DNA from 4 places in the Peribacillus sp. YIM B13481 genome. Region 4 is predicted to be linked to each of the others. Evidence: riboswitches for the same ligand, from Rfam matches in the RefSeq annotation. Region 4 holds a riboswitch; each other region holds the start of a gene.
The links. A riboswitch is a leader RNA that binds a small molecule or an ion and turns the genes downstream of it on or off. The one in region 4 is predicted to bind thiamine pyrophosphate.

Region 1: linked by a shared signal. The riboswitch ahead of thiC (phosphomethylpyrimidine synthase ThiC) and the one ahead of tenA (thiaminase II) in region 4 are both predicted to bind thiamine pyrophosphate.
Region 2: linked by a shared signal. The riboswitch ahead of thiT (energy-coupled thiamine transporter ThiT) and the one ahead of tenA (thiaminase II) in region 4 are both predicted to bind thiamine pyrophosphate.
Region 3: linked by a shared signal. The riboswitch ahead of ACFX4X_RS02600 (ABC transporter substrate-binding protein) and the one ahead of tenA (thiaminase II) in region 4 are both predicted to bind thiamine pyrophosphate.

Annotation. Positions count from the first base shown of each region.
Region 1 covers NZ_JBHZPE010000022.1:51,763-55,945, forward strand. Annotated here, with positions in the region: gene thiC (phosphomethylpyrimidine synthase ThiC) at 1-1,701, opposite strand, end outside; TPP riboswitch at 1,837-1,951, opposite strand; gene ACFX4X_RS14095 (HAD family hydrolase) at 2,067-2,855, opposite strand; gene ACFX4X_RS14100 (histidine phosphatase family protein) at 3,031-3,564, opposite strand; gene ACFX4X_RS14105 (PdaC/SigV domain-containing protein) at 3,667-4,183, shown strand, end outside.
Region 2 covers NZ_JBHZPE010000006.1:98,300-102,482, reverse strand. Annotated here, with positions in the region: gene ACFX4X_RS06350 (transglycosylase domain-containing protein) at 1-1,040, opposite strand, end outside; gene ACFX4X_RS06345 (universal stress protein) at 1,340-1,867, shown strand; gene thiT (energy-coupled thiamine transporter ThiT) at 1,952-2,533, opposite strand; TPP riboswitch at 2,640-2,741, opposite strand; gene ACFX4X_RS06335 (cation diffusion facilitator family transporter) at 2,977-3,864, shown strand; gene ACFX4X_RS06330 (histidine kinase N-terminal domain-containing protein) at 4,099-4,183, shown strand, end outside.
Region 3 covers NZ_JBHZPE010000002.1:227,692-231,874, reverse strand. Annotated here, with positions in the region: gene ACFX4X_RS02615 (amidohydrolase) at 1-188, shown strand, start outside; gene rarD (EamA family transporter RarD) at 263-1,192, shown strand; gene ACFX4X_RS02605 (protein-glutamine gamma-glutamyltransferase) at 1,283-2,110, opposite strand; TPP riboswitch at 2,379-2,488, shown strand; gene ACFX4X_RS02600 (ABC transporter substrate-binding protein) at 2,623-3,627, shown strand; gene ACFX4X_RS02595 (thiamine-binding protein) at 3,639-3,923, shown strand; gene ACFX4X_RS02590 (ABC transporter permease) at 3,920-4,183, shown strand, end outside.
Region 4 covers NZ_JBHZPE010000026.1:13,440-17,622, reverse strand. Annotated here, with positions in the region: gene ACFX4X_RS15315 (SDR family NAD(P)-dependent oxidoreductase) at 1-101, shown strand, start outside; gene ACFX4X_RS15310 (NADH:flavin oxidoreductase) at 259-1,299, shown strand; TPP riboswitch at 1,937-2,064, shown strand; gene tenA (thiaminase II) at 2,201-2,884, shown strand; gene ACFX4X_RS15300 (ECF transporter S component) at 2,898-3,482, shown strand; gene ACFX4X_RS15295 (ABC transporter ATP-binding protein) at 3,495-4,183, shown strand, end outside.

The DNA of each region.
Region 1 (4,183 bases), on a different contig from region 4:
CAGGCCCTTTTCTTTTGCCAAATCACGGATGTCCTGGGAGATTCTCATACTGCAGAATTTAGGTCCGCACATTGAACAGAAATGGGCTGTTTTGGCACCTTCAGCCGGAAGAGTTTCGTCGTGATATTCAACCGCCCTTTCAGGGTCGAGAGAAAGATTGAACTGATCTCTCCAACGAAATTCGAATCTAGCCTTCGAAAGGGCATCATCCCGTTTTTGTGCATCCTTATGGCCCTTTGCAAGGTCAGCTGCGTGGGCTGCAATTTTATAAGTAATGACCCCTACTCGAACATCCTCTTTATTCGGAAGTCCCAAATGCTCTTTCGGTGTCACATAACATAACATGGCAGTTCCAAACCATCCAATCATTGCAGCACCAATCGCAGAAGTAATATGATCGTATCCAGGAGCTATATCCGTTGTTAAAGGTCCTAAGGTATAGAATGGAGCTTCTTGACAGACTTCCAGCTGCTTATCCATATTTTCTTTAATCAAATGCATCGGTACGTGACCGGGTCCTTCCACCATGACTTGAACATCGTGCTTCCAAGCAATCTTCGTCAGTTCCCCCAGTGTTTCCAATTCAGCAAATTGCGCCTCATCGTTTGCATCTGCAATGGATCCAGGACGGAGGCCGTCACCTAATGAGAAAGAAACATCATATGCCTTCATGATTTCACAAATCTCTTCAAAGTGAGTATAGAGGAAGCTTTCTTGGTGGTGGGCCAAGCACCATTGTGCCATGATGGACCCCCCTCGTGAAACAATTCCCGTAACTCGCTTTGCTGTTAAAGGGATGTACCGCAAAAGCACACCAGCGTGTATGGTGAAGTAATCGACACCTTGCTCGGCCTGCTCGATTAATGTATCCCGAAAAACTTCCCAATTTAAATCTTCCGCGACTCCATTCACTTTTTCCAATGCTTGATATATTGGAACCGTCCCAACTGGCACTGGTGAATTCCTGATAATCCATTCCCGGGTCGTGTGAATATTCTTTCCGGTGGATAAATCCATTATGTTGTCGGCTCCCCAACGTGTAGCCCAAGTCATTTTCTCCACTTCATCTTCGATCGATGAACTAACAGCTGAGTTTCCTATATTCGCATTTATTTTCACATGAAAATTACGTCCGATGATCATTGGCTCACTTTCAGGATGGTTAATATTTGCCGGAATGATCGCCCTACCGCTAGCTACCTCTTCTCTTACAAACTCAGGGGCAACATTTTCCCTGATTGAAATGAACTCCATTTCTGGGGTGATGATACCTTTACGGGCATAATGAAGCTGGGTTACGTTTTTCCCTTTCATTGCGCGCAATGGCTTTCTTTTCAATCCCGGAAAAATTTCAGCTTTGGATTGTGACTCCACTTTTTTATACCCATTATCTTCGGGTTTTATTTCACGTCCTTCATACTCTTCAACGTCTTCACGTTCCAAGACCCAATTGCGTCTAATCGGGGCAAGGCCTTTATGAATATCAATGGGATATTCTGAATCCGTATATGAACCGCTTGTGTCATAAACCCGCAAAGGCGGATTCTCCTCTTCGCCGAATGCACCTGTAGTGGGACTTAGTTTAATTTCACGCATAGGTACTTTAATATCAGGTCTCGATCCCTCAACATACACTTTTTTACTCCCGGCAAAACTGGACATAATTGAAACGTTCATGTCATTTACTGAATTACTCATCATGATTTCATTTCTCCTTTTTAAGTTCATTTAAAAAGGACAAAATCCAATCCATTTCGCACGAAAAAACCGGATCTCATATTTAAGACCCGGCTAACGTTAGTATGACTACAGAAATGACCAAATGAAATGTCATTGTTTAGTAGATTCTAACTTCCCCACGCTGGTATGAACCAGATCAGGTCCTGAGGGTTAAGAAGCATAAGCGCTTCTCTCTCAGCCCAACTGTTATTGGACACCCCTAGTCTGAATAATTTAATTGATTACAGGGTAACTATATATCACCCTTTTCATTCTGTATATAATTTGAAAGTCCTAATACTTTAGGTCACTCTCTCCAAATTCGTTACTTGGAGAAGGATCACCAATTAATTTTCCAGGCTCTCAAGGATTGGGAAAAGCTCCTCTAAATGCTTGATTTCATAGGTTGGAAGCACTTCATTCCGTTCCTTATCATGGCGATTTATCCAAACCGACTTTATACCTACCCGTGATGCTCCAAGGATATCCGTCATTAAATTATCGCCGACCATCAATACTTCATCCTTATCAAGTTCCATGATCTCCAAAGCATGCTCAAAAATGGAGGCATCCGGTTTACCTCGTCCAAAAGCTCCAGAAATGACGATTTGATCGAAATAAGGAACTAGTTCAGGTGTAATTTCAAGTTTAGTATTTTGGAGTTCAGGAGAACCGTTTGTCAACAATAGCATTTTGTACTTCCCTTTTAATTCATCTAACACACGGAATGATTCTTCATAAATAAATGGCTTTTTACGTCTCTCTGCAGGGAAACGTTCTGCCAGTTCGAGCCCAAATGCCGGGTCATCGATCCCTAATGCCTTCAAGCCTCTCGTCCATGCTTCTTTCCGATAATTTGGTGCAATCACGGCCATCTTCCGGAATTCATCATGATCATCCTGAAAATTTCCCCACAGTCCTTCAAATGGGTTGATTCCGATCATTTGTGTAAATCCATAGGTATCGTAAGAAGAATAAAGCTCACGCGCTTCCTTCCGAACCGCTTCTTCAAACTCGTCGACATTTAAATCATATTTCTCCTTAGCCACTTCACATGTGGCCACAAAAGCCTCTTTTACACTTTTCTGATCCCATAGTAATGTATCATCTAAATCAAAAAAAACTGCCTTCACCAAATTGTCCAACCTCTTTCCCTATTATTGAATTCGTAAAAATTACACTATTACAATAATAAACCACAACCAACGGAAAAAGAATAACTAATCGGAAAAGGCCTGCATCTTTCTTAAGCAAAATGTTCAATATACCAGACTTACCTTCTATGGCGGGAAACCCTATATTTTTGACTTATCATCTTTCGAATACATACAGCTTTCCATTACCGGCAATCTTGAATTTTGGACCGGTGAACCCCCGTCGGATCAGCTCTTTCCTCATATAAACCATTAGGGCGGCATGACTCACGATCAGAACATCCCTTTCCCCCTTTGCAAAAACTTCATCCAATACTTTATTGATCCTTCGTTCGGCGATCTTAATTTCCGCCCTTGTCTCCTTGTTGAACAGCGAGCAGCAGCGAATCCAGATGGCCCAAAGGATGAACGGCAGCTTCACCTTCCCTTTGAGAGGGGGAGAAGGTATTTCCCGCAGCTCCTCCATCCGATGAACCGTACCTGGATAAATATGTTCCGCTGTCTTGACAGCTCTCGACATATCACTGCAATAACATTCCTGCCATTCCTCCACGCCAAGTAAAGTCGTTCCATAAATAATATCCGCTGCATCATAGTCCACAAACCATTGCTTCATATCATCCGCCGTCACAGATTTCCCAGTAGGGAATTCATGTGCCACCTTAAAATGCCGTACTAAACCAATTTTCATTTCTTTCTCCTCTTTAGCTTTTGAATTATAAAATTAACTTTCTATTTGATCCACCAACTTATATAATAGGTAATGTAAAAATTATACAAAGGTGGTAATTGAATGCTATCCAAGAATTTCACTAAGATTTTCCTTGCTGTCGCATTAACTTTTACATGCATCTCTTTTTTACTGATAAAAATCGACTTTGTCTCCGCAGCCACTACAGAAAACGCAACGGTAAACACGAAGAATTCCCCTTTATCTGTTAGAAGTGGTCCCGGCACCAGCTATAAAAAAGTAGGATCGTTGGAGAAAGGGAAAGCCGTAACCGTTTATTCGAAAACAAAATCCGGCTGGTCGGAAATTCGGTACAATGGAAAAAAAGCCTATGTATCTACTAAATATTTAAAATTTAGCAATGTGAAGATAACCAAGAAAAAGTATAAAAATATTAGTGACTTGTCGTATCCGCAAGTATCAGGACTAAAAAATAAAGCAGCTCAGGATAAAATTAATCAGGTGTTAACTAAGCATGCCAAGGATGCCTATTCCTTTTATCTGCAAGCAAAAAAGGATAGGGAAAAAGATAAAAATGAGGAATGGTGCAAAGAATCCCCATACACTTGCCAGTATAGTT
Region 2 (4,183 bases), on a different contig from region 4:
CTTATCCCTCCTGTTTTAGGATCAAGGAGGACTGATCCACTTTGAACCATTTCTCCTGTACTCGTTCCAACTGGAAAATTGGCTTCATTCGCATACACGGATTCTGTAGCCTGCTGCATGGATTGGTCCAGTGTCGTGTATATTTTATAGCCCTTTGAAAGCAGGTCCTCAAGCTTTATTCCATATTTGCTTGATGCTTCCGATAAAACATGATCCACATAATAAGGGTACTTCCCTTTTAATGGATCGGTTTCCTTCTCCCCCATGAGAAGTGTCACTGTATCTTTTTTTGCAGCCGCTGCTTCATCCTTCGTCAAATAACCATGTTCCGCCATTTTAGAAAGAACCAAATTACGCCGCTTCACTGCCCCGTCTAAGTTCTTATATGGATCAAGTTTGGATGGCAAGTTAATGACACCTGCCAGCAAGGCTCCCTCGGCAACGGTCAATTCAGAGACCTCTTTGGAAAAGTAAATATTTGCGGCCTTTTTAATTCCCCATGCCCCATGGCCAAAATAAACTTGATTCAAATACATATCCAGAATTTCATCTTTTGTATATTTATCTTCAACTTCCTGGGCCAGAAAAAACTCTTCAATCTTCCTCTTCAGTGTTCGATTCGACTCCAGCATCGTAATCTTCACAAGCTGCTGGGTAAGTGTGCTCCCTCCTTCAACAACACTTCCGGCCTTCGCATTTTTAATCAGCGCTCGCAAAATCCCTTGATAATCTATGCCGTGATGTTCATAAAAACGGTGATCCTCAATGGAAACCACCGCTTGTTTCATATGTTCCGGTATTTCATCTATCGAAACACCTTCGGATTTATTTGCCGTGATCGTGCTGGCAAGATTTCCATCCCGATCATAGATTCCTGTTGGTTGCTGAAGAATATTTTGAAGATGGCTTATATCTGCAACCTGTCTGAAATAAAAAAGTGAACCGGCGCCTAAAACCACAATCACCAATATAATAATTAGACCTAATTTCACTAACCCTCTCATTTGTACCCCCATTTTCCAATCTGCGACATGTTTCATTAAAAATATTTTACCCCTTTTATTAAAGAAAACTCGTCGATTGACTAAAAGGCCTAAGCTAAGTCGCCTTTTCTTTAGCACTATACCCGGGTATCGGTTTCCTTGCCGATGATACCCCCTTCACCGAATGAAAAATAAGCCCGCCACTAATTGAAGGACCAGGATTTCATCCTACCATTTTTAATAATGACCGTATCTATCCTTTACCCGTAATTTGCGATCAATATACCGATTAATGGCGTGAAACCCTTAAAAAGTGGGTATAACACTTTAAATACTTATAAAAGGGGAGAGATGGCATGAAAAAAAATTTAAAACATATTGTCGTCGCTTTTGATGGAAATGAAGAAAGTAAACGTGCCGTGGAATATGGAGCAACATTGAAAAAGGCCTTTCCTGAGGCCGAGCTGACCGTAGTTCATGTCCTATTTGATAAGGTTGAGCAGCGTATCATGGGAAACGCCTCGGCGCCGGGGTTTGTACCGGCTGCTGGATTTTATGTGGATCCCGTCCAGACACACCCCGTCGTTGAAGTCGAACAACCAGAAATTCAAATGGTCAATGACACCCCTTCCGCCGTTGAGAGTAGTGTTCAGAACGCAGAAAGTAATACGTTGAGATTGCTAAGTGAATGTCAAGTCAAGGGGAAATTCGAGATATTGGAAGGACATGCGCCAGATAGCGTATGTGAATATGCGGCAAGAACTGCTGCCGACCTCATCGTTGTAGGCAATAGCGCTAAAAGCGGTTTGGAAAAATTCTTTCTTGGCAGTACAAGCAGCTCCATTGCGAAAAACGCACCCTGTTCGGTATTCATTGCAAAATGAGGATTGAGCCGTTTCGCCCTGTAAGACTCAATTTGCTTAATCTCCGAAAAAAGCCGAATTCTTTATAGAATCCGGCTTTTTTTGTTAATAGGCTTTTTTCAGTAATACACTTGAAGCAGCCGAATATAACATCATCACCACAAGGGCCGATAAAATAAAACTGATCAGCATATAAGTCCCATTATAAATGAATGAATAAATCACTACTGGCTGTCCTTTTGGAGCTGCAGAGCCAAAAAACACGATTCCGGATATGAAATGACACAGAAACCTCAGAAAACTGCCCAAAAACATGCCGCCAATCCCATACCACTTCGCTTTGGAACGCTTTTCCTCTTTATAGCTATTTACAAACTTATTCATGAATACACCGGATATCCCGACAACCGTAAAGGCAAGATAATAATCAATGAAGCCTTGAATCGGCGTGCTGATCCATGCTGTACCACTGACGATCTGCAAAAGCCCAAGTAACAATCCGGTTAACATACCACCTTTGATGCCCCACCGATATGCCATCAGAAAAATCGGTACCATGGCTATTGAAATCGAGCCTCCTTGCGGCCAGATTCTTGAAAAAATGAATCCAGAAACCAAATCCAGTAATAAAGCCAGTGAAGCAAAAATGGCAACCTCTGTCATGAATAACGTTTTATTTTTCATCATGTCTCTCCCTTCTCCAAAAATGAAAAGTGTCCATGAGTTCCCTCCCTGCCAGATTTTGCACAAACAAAAAAGCAACACCGGGGCGGTAGTGGATGCCCAGTATTGCTTGTATCCAAAACCACATCCCTACGCAAGTGTTAACTATCAGGTTCATAGGGTCTGAACTCAACCGTTCACTCTCAGCCTTTTGGCTCCCCTTGTGGAAGTATTTAATTTTCGATCCTCGGTTAGAATATACTACTAGTTTCTATAAAAGACAACTTAAAGAAAATGTCATATCATAAAAACTTACCACTCCCATATTTATGGGGGTATCCTTTCTTTTAACCAACTTCAATACACCTGCAATTAACCAGGTTAGATGGCTAAATGCAACAACTTTTCTATAGACTCACTAAGGTTTGTTTTGATATCTTTTAATTTACACCGGGGAGGGATTAGACATGGATAAACATTCGATTTCAGCTGAAAAAGGCGCATACATAAGCATTGCCGCTTACATATTCTTGTCTGCTCTTAAATTGTCATTCGGTTATTTCGGTGATTCTAAAGGGCTTTGGGCAGATGGTTTAAATAATACGACCGACATCATCGCTTCCATAGCCGTATTGATTGGTTTGAAAATTTCGAAGAGACCTCCTGATGATAATCATTCATATGGTCATTTACGGGCGGAAACCATAGCCTCGCTGGTAGCTGCCTTCATCATGATTACCGTGGGCATCCAGGTTGTTTACAGTGCTATAGAATCCTTCTTCCAGCAAGATTCAACAACCGTTCCAAATATGCCGACCGGTTATGTCGCTCTTTTCTCTGCAATCTTCATGTACGGAATCTACCGTTATAACTTAGCGTTAAGTAAAAAGATCAACAGCTCTTCCATCTACGCCGTTGCACAGGATAATCGTTCCGATGCCCTTGTCAGTGTTGGTGCTTTTATAGGAATCATCGGTACTAAGATGGGAATCCCTTGGCTGGATGCGATAGCTGCTGCTGTAGTAGGGATCATCATCTGCAAAACGGCCTGGGATATCTTCCGTGATGCATCCATCTCTTTAACCGATGGTTTCGACGAGCAGCTCCTGCAAAAGATCGGACAAACCATTATACTGACAGAAGGTGTTAAGGACATGAGTGAAATTAAAGCCCGTATGCACGGAAGTGAAATCCTGCTCGAAACTACCGTACATGTTAACCCTCTTTTGACCGTCATCCAAGGTCACGATATTACGGTTAAAATCGAAGAGAATCTTTTGAAGGAATATAACATCCAGCATGTGATCGTTCACATTGAACCATATGCATTTAATAAAAAAGGTAACCGTCATTAACTTTGCGGATACCTTTTTTTATTATTAAATCCTGCAATTCCTTTAATAAAACTGTGTCAAAAAAAGGTATTTATCGATTAATTGCCGAATATTTATCCAATTGACACATGTGTAAAAAACATTAATCTGTTATCATAAAAGCAAAATAATTATTTTAATATTTTGTATTTTATTCAAATAAATTAATTTCTGGGTCGAAAGTAAAATTCATTTTCCTACATTATGGAGGGCAAAATGGTATCTAATCGAGAAATGACCATTCACTTTTTATCTTCTCAAAAAAACAGCATCATTTCCAAATGGAAAGATCAGTTGCTCC
Region 3 (4,183 bases), on a different contig from region 4:
CACTTTATACAAAAGGGAGTGCTGCAGCTATCGGCCAGGAAAAACGCCGCGGTCAGATCATCAAAGGGTACGATGCAGATTTTACCGTGTTTAATCTGGATGTCTTTGCTGTTGTGCCGGATGATCTCCTGAAAGTTGAGGCGGTCATGACGGTCATAGATGACAGAATCATGTATGATAAAAAATAACAGTTGCAAAAAAAGAAATGGATACGCAAAATAGTTAGAATTCGATAAAGGAATTAATGGAAAGAAGGCAGGTTATGAAAGTGGATGAACAAAAAGAAGGGGCGATCTATGCAGCCCTTTCTTATATGATGTGGGGAGTCGTGCCAATTTACTGGAAGTTCCTTCAGGGAGTCGGAGCTACAGAAATCTTGGCTCAGAGGGTATTATGGTCTTTCGTCTTCATGCTGGTTTTATTGATGTTCATGAAAAAACGACAAGCGTTTCTTGATTATGTCAAAAACATATTGGGAAATCCCAAACTCTTTGCGGCGTTACTAACGGCCTCACTGCTCGTTACAGCTAATTGGGGAGTGTTCATCTGGGCCGTTAACTCAGGACGGATCCTTGACACGAGCCTTGGATATTATATCAATCCGCTAGTCAGTGTACTATTGGGAGTGATAGTTTTAAAAGAAAAATTGAGCGGGGCACAGATCATGTCGTTCCTGCTTGCAGGAATCGGGGTCTTGATCCTAGGCATTCATTTCGGTACGATCCCGTGGGTCTCTCTTGTTTTGGCCATGACCTTTGGATTATACGGCCTGGCAAAAAAAATGATCAAAGCCGAATCGGCGATCGGGCTGACGCTCGAAACGATGATGGTAACGCCTCTTGCCCTGGGTTACCTGATATACTTGATGAACCAATCAGAAATGCAATTCTTTACAGCAGGAAGCACAAGCTTGCTGTTGGTGGGCGGTGGGATTGTTACGGCCTTGCCTCTTTTATATTTTGCAAAGGGGGCGGAGAAGATCCCGTTATCGATGCTTGGGATTTTTCAGTATATCGCTCCGACCTTATCCTTACTGATCGGGGTATTCGTCTATCACGAAAGTTTTACAAAAGCGCATCTTTTAGCCTTTTTGTTCATATGGTCAGCCTTGGCTGTTTATACACTATCCATTACGAAATGGGGTCAGGCAAGTGCACGCAGGTTTAAAGGCAAAGGGAACATCGGTGCGTGAATAAGAAAAAATGCTTGGTGGTTCCATCCCCAAGCATTTTTTTTGCCTATATTTAAAGAAACCGGTTTTACGGCAGGAGAATTGCTTGAGTCATGAAAGATAAATCCTCGGACCTATTTCAGAAACAATCAAATCAGATAGGCTGACAAGACCGTGAACGGGCTTTGCACGGGAGATAGTTGGTTGGAATTGTCTATAGTAGGAACTATCCAGGCTAATGATATGCTTTGTCAGGAATGCTGAGATGGCGGCATTCGGCTTTCTATTGCTATTTAGTTCATCGATGATACCCTGTGCATTGGTAATCCCGATCCTGTGGCCATAAAAGAGGTCTTCTCCTAATAATATTGCATTCTCACCTTGCCATTCAGGTGTTTCCTCATCGTGATCAGGGTTTTTGAAGTAAAGGCAATCCCCTGGTAAATAATCCGTTCCTTGATGAACATGAAGAGCCATATTCTTCGGAGGGCGCCAGTCATATAGAAATAGGCTTGAAAAAAGATAGTCGAAATTCCTAGGGCCGATTAAATCCAAAATGGCCTTTAAAAAAGTGACGACTATCGCTGTACCGCATTCGAAAGCGTAAAGCGTTCCATTCAAGAAAATGTCCAGGAGTGCAACATGAGGGGCAATCCCTGGCTGAAGGGTAAAAGTGCCATCCTTTGAAAGGCGCCAATATTGTTTATTGGATGCCGATTCCTCAAGTGTGGAAAATTCTGCATCACTTTTATCCAACGCAAAAGCTGCCTCGATGACTCGGTGCCTCAGTTGTATATCGAAATTAAGGTATCCAAAGCTCCGATATTCAAAAATGTTAGAATCTTCCGCTAGCAATTGGAGAATTTCAAGCGATTTAGCAGATGCTATACCTGGTTGGATGTGACTGACATCTAATAATTTGTGATTAATCTTTATCATGATCATATCCACCTTTTGCTTTTGAAATTAAGGGCTTATAAAACCAGTACACAAAAAATGTCCACAGGTTATGCTCATTATATGAATACCTGCAAGGAAATGACTCTTTGAACGTGTCAGGCACGTAAACGAGAATGATTGGAATGGCATGATGTTTTGCTAGATATCCTTTAACGCAAGGGAAACCTTTCCAATTAATGAGAAGAAGCAAATTAGTATTCCTTTTTCCCCATGAATTGATATAATGGGAGAGAAAAGTTCATATGTGCGAGAAATGTAGGGGGGCCAGTACTGCTGGCTGAGATTGCGTCCTTTAGATGCTGACTCTTTGAACCTGATCTGGATGATGCCAGCGGAGGGAACATATTATTACTGACTTTCTGTTTTGTATGTTAAGCGTCCGAATTCATCTTCGGGCGTTTTTTGTTTTTTTACCGGTATTGGAATGGACCCTGGCGCCTCATTATGGTTTCGGCATATGGATCTTATATGATGTGTAGGAGGATAATAGTTTGAATAAATTCTTACCACTGTTAACTTCGTTGTTCCTTTTGGCTGGATGTGGGGCAGGCGGAACTAATGAAAAAGAAGAATCATCTAAAAAAGAAGGCAATAAAGAATTAAAAAAGGTATCGGTCGTGCTTGATTGGACACCGAATACAAACCATACAGGATTGTATGTAGCCAAGGAAAAAGGGTATTTCAAAGAACAAGGTCTGGATGTGGAAATTATCATGCCAGGCGAAGCTGGAGCTGATAAACTTGTGGCTTCAGGGAAATCTGAATTTGGCGTGAGCTACCAGGAGGGCATTACGCAGGCCCGCGTGCAAGGCGTTCCGATTGTTTCGCTAGCTGCTGTCATCCAGCATAATACCTCTGGATTCGCTTCACCTGCGGCAAAAAACATTAAAACTCCCAAGGATTTTGAAGGGAAAACGTATGGTGGCTGGGGGTCTCCAGTTGAAAAGGCCATTATTGATTCACTTATGAAAAAAGAAAATGCCGATGTAAATAAAGTGGATATAGTGAATACAGGGGACACAGATTTTTTCACTTCGGTTAAAAGGGATATAGATTTCGCCTGGATTTATTATGGGTGGACAGGTATCGAGGCTGAGTTGCGGAATGAAAAGCTTAATATGGTTTACTTAACCGAATACTCTGATAAGCTGGATTACTATACGCCTGTTTTGACAACAAATGAAAAGATGATAAAAGAGGATCCTGAGACTGTTAAAGCATTCGTTCATGCAGCTTCGAAAGGGTACCAGTTTGCAATTAAGAATCCTGATGATGCAGCGGACATATTAATTAAGTCTGCACCTGATCTAGATCCAAAACTAGTGAAGAAAAGCCAGGAGTGGCTTGCAGATAAGTATCAGGATGATGCTCCGCGTTGGGGTGAACAAAAGCTTGAAATCTGGAAGAATTATAGTGATTGGATGAAGGAAAATAAGCTTCTTGAAGGTGATTTCAATCCTGAAAAGGCATTTACCAATGAATTTTTACCAAAATAGGAGGAAATACAATGGCCAATTCATTAATTAGTATACAAATCATTCCTAAAGGGGAAAATGTCATCCCCATGGTCGATGAAGCAATCAAGATCATTGATGAATCAGGTGTCAAGTATGAGGTTCACCCGCTAGAAACAACAATGGAGGGTGAGCTATCCGAGCTTTTTGCCGTGATAGAAAAAATGAATGTAAGAATGATTGAATTAGGCTCGCCGAATGTCATTTCCCAAGTGAAGATACTATATCAGCCAAGCGGGATTACGATGGATACGTTAACGGAGAAATATCGGGCATGATCAAAAGGGGAATTTGGAAGAAGGGGGCTCCCTTCTTTCTTTTATTATGTTTGCTGATAGTATGGGAGTCAATGACAGTCTTATTAAAGGTTGAAAAATGGCTGCTTCCCGCTCCATCAGCCATTTTCATTGAAGGAATTGAGTCGTCCCGTAATCTTTTTGGACACCTTATATCAACAACTGAGCTTGCGTTATCGGGTTTTCTTATTGGAAGCTGTATCGGTTTATTGATTGCTGCAATCTTACACCTATTTCCAGGT
Region 4 (4,183 bases):
CAGGGGCTCGCAACCGGTTCGTGGCGTTCATTCCGCGATTAATGCCGCGCAAGATGGTGACCCGTATGGTCAGATCCATGCAGGACAGAACGGGGGATTGACCTTATGGAGGGCGGCCAGGATTGGCTGTTGATTACGGCCTGACAACCCAGCCAAGGGCTCCCAACTTATCCGAACGATGCTCTCAGCAAAGAACGCAATTACTAATCTGTTGCGGATATATTCTACAACACTATTTCAATTATTTGGAGGTCAATTATGAATTATTCTCAATCTATTCAAAACTTGTTTAAACCATTCGCATTCGGAAATACGACCCTGGCAAATCGTATAGTGATGGCACCGATGACGAGACAATTTTCTCCTGAAGGAGTGCCTGGTCCTGATGTGGCCGCCTATTATCGCCGCAGGGCTGAAAATGGCGTTGGACTTATCGTGACAGAAGGTACGGTGATTAATCATTCGGATTCGTCCAATCAAGCCAATGTACCGCATTTCTATGGCGAAGCTGCATTAAACGGTTGGGCAAACGTCGTGGCTGCTGTACACGAAGTAGGCGGACGGATTATTCCGCAGATTTGGCATATGGGTGCGCGAGGCCATGTTGGCGATTATTCGGAATTGGATATCGCCGCAATCGTTCAAGCCTTTGCGCAGGCAGCATTCGAAGCCAAGCGGCTTGGGTTCGACGGCATTGAGCTTCACGGTGCGCATGGATATTTGATCGACCAATTCTTCTGGGAGAAAACGAACCCGCGTACCGACAGCTATGGCGGCGACATGGTTGCCCGCACCCGCTTCGCGGTCGAAGTCATCGAAGCTTGCCGCCGTGCCGTCGGACCGGAATTCCCGATTGTGCTGCGGTTCTCGCAATGGAAGCAGACGGATTTTACAGCGAAACTGGCAGCAACGCCGGTGCTGCTGGAACGGTTCCTGACGCCACTTTCCGATGCGGGCGTCGATATTTTCCACTGCTCGACCCGCCGTTTCTGGGAGCCTGAGTTCGAAGGCTCCAATCTGAATCTCGCCGGATGGACAAAAAAGCTGACGGGTAAACCGACGATTACGGTTGGATCAGTCGGTCTGGATAACGATTTTACGAGTCACTTTACGGAAGGAAAGAGTGCCAAAAATACCAAGATCGACGGGTTAATCGAAAGGCTTGAACGTGAAGAATTTGATCTGGTAGCCGTGGGTCGGGCATTAATGGTTGATCCTGCTTGGGTAAACAAGATTCGTGACGGCCGAACAGCAGAATTGGTTCCCTTTACATCTGAGTCAGTGAGAACACTTCATTAAGCCTCCGTTTGATTAGTTAACACAAGATACATTCTGGAGTTTATGGATAAAAGTGCTGTACGATTGCCGCACAGCGAAGCATATGGAGATTCATGACAGCGATAAAGTTGTAGGGATTGTAGACGAAAAACTATGAATTCAAATTAAGTAGATCCAATCTATCCAATACTTTGATGTTTAATATTTTGTTATGTCTGTCTTTAAAAAAGGCTCTTTTCGTAAAGATTGTTGTTTTTAAAACGAAACTATTTAAGGTTGATTGGAGCAGAAGTGCGAGACTCCTGCGGGAGCAGCAGGACACGTGAGACCCCACAGGCGTTTACGCCGAGGAGGCTCACCGCCCGCCCCGCGGAAAGCGAGCATCTGGAGGGGAAATCAACCACAACTCACTACCTGGTAAATAGCAACAAAGTATGTGAAAACAGCCTTAAAAAAAGAGGATAAGAGTATCTTATTATTCCATAGAGAATGGGGGGGCTGCGGCATCCTCTTTTCTTCATCCTTAACGTATTAGAAGATTGAAAGACTAGTAATCCAAAAGATTAATAATGAACATCTTTGATTGAAAACTTTTCTAATACGTTTGACAATTGGATTTATCGTGTTAATATAAAGGCAAATGAAATATATATACAATTTGTACCACTAGGGGTGCTTTATAGGTAAAACTGATTTTACCTGAGAAGCTGAGATTAAAGTATGACTTTAAGACCCTTAGAACCTGATCTGGTTTATACCAGCGTAGGGAAGTGGGGTCTGGGACAATACGTTTCTGTATTTTTTCAAGTACAACCACTTTCTTTACGTTAAAGAAAGTGGTTTTTTATTTGCAAAAAAAAGGGGTTATAAAAGGCTTTTATCCGTATCATTCATAAAAAAATAGAATTTGGAGGTAATGGACATGAAGTTTTCAGAGGAAATCCGCCAGGAAGTTGATCATATTTGGGAAGCTAGCTTTAATCACCCGTTTGTTGCAGGAATAGGAGATGGCACATTGCCAATAGAGTGTTTTCGTTTTTATGTCAAGCAGGATGCCTATTATTTATCTCATTTTGCTAGAGTTCAAGCTTTAGGAGCAGTCAAGGCTACAGATTTACATACAACAAGCAGGCTTGCCGGCCACGCACAGGGAACATATGAAGCGGAGTTGAAGCTTCATGAAAATTTTTCTGAGAGATTAGGCATCACCAAAGAAGAACGGGAAAATTTCAAACCTGCCCCGACTGCCTATGCTTACACTTCCCATATGTATCGTGCGGCATATTCTGGACATTTAGGTGACGTTATTGCGGCTATCTTGCCATGTTATTGGCTGTATTATGAAATAGGTGAAAAGCTGCAAGAGTGTAAACCGGAAGAGCCGATTTATCAAGAATGGATAGCGGCTTACGGCGGAGAGTGGTTCCGCTCTTTGGTAGAAGAACAAATTGCGAGGCTTGATGAGATTGCTGAAAAGGTAACAGATGAAGATAAGGAAAGAATGAAGGAGCATTTTATCCTTAGCAGCCAATATGAGTACTCATTTTGGGAAATGGCTTATCGTTTAGAGACATGGCCTGTGCATAAGGAAACACTAGAAGTATAAAGGAGATTGAAATATGAAAAAAGGATTGAAATTAACGGATATATTAGTCACGATCGTGATTGCCGTAGCATTTGGAATCGTTTATATCCTTTGGGGTTCGATTTATTATTCCGTTAAACCATTAGGATTACATCTAGATCAACTTATTTATGGAATGTGGTTTATAGCTGGCCCCGTCGCCTTTTTGATTTTACGGAAACCGGGTGTGGCACTTCTGGCAGAGATAGCTGCAGCTTCAGGTGAATTCTTTCTAGGTTCACCATGGGGGCTGTCCGTACTCTTATATGGGGTGGTCCAAGGTTTGTTCGCTGAACTGGTATTCATGGCGTTCAAATATAAAAAATTCAATATGCCGGTGGCCGTTTTAGCTGCGATAGCTTCCTGCCTTGCATCAGTATTAATGGATTTTGCCTACGGGGAAATAGGTGCTCTCACTCTTTGGAATTTATCGTTATTCATGATAGCGAGGTTTGTGGGTTCCATATTCTTTGCAGGTGTAACTGCTTTTTATCTAGTTAAAGTCCTGGAAGCAACAGGAGTAACTAATCTAGTTCGTCCCGTTTCAAGTAAAGATTATGCAGAACTGGACCAAAAGTAGAGGTTGATGGCCATGAAACCAATCGTTTCTGTTGAGAAGTTAAGAATGAAATTTCCAGGTGATGGGTCTTTGATTTTCAAGGACCTATCAGTCTCGATTGATAAAGGTGAAAAAGTTCTATTGTTGGGACCATCAGGATGTGGTAAGTCGACTCTTTTGCAAGTGTTAAGCGGATTGATTCCGAATTCCATCGAAGTCCCGATGAAAGCGGAGAAATTGAAATGCGCTTCTTCATGGGGATATGTTTTTCAAGACCCTGATAGTCAGTTTTGCATGCCATTTGCTGATGAGGAAATTGCCTTCGTCCTTGAGAACCTTTCCGTCCCTAAAGAAGAAATGAATGAGAAAATCCAAAATCATATTCGTAAAGTAGGATTGAACCTAGGCCATACAAGTATAGAAACATTATCAGGCGGGATGAAACAGCGTCTGGCAATCGCTTCAGTATTGGCCCTTGAACCGGAAGTGATATTTTTAGATGAACCAACCGCCATGCTTGATCCGGAAGGAACTAAAGAAATCTGGGGTTTGTTGAAGGAAGTCGGTCGAGACAAAACGGTAATTATCGTCGAGCATAAAATCGACCATGTTTTAGAATTCATCGAACGAATCGTGCTTTTTAACGGTGAAGGTGAAATCATGGCTGATGGTCCAAGAGATACCATTCTTTCACTATATAAAAAGGAAATGAAAGAACATGG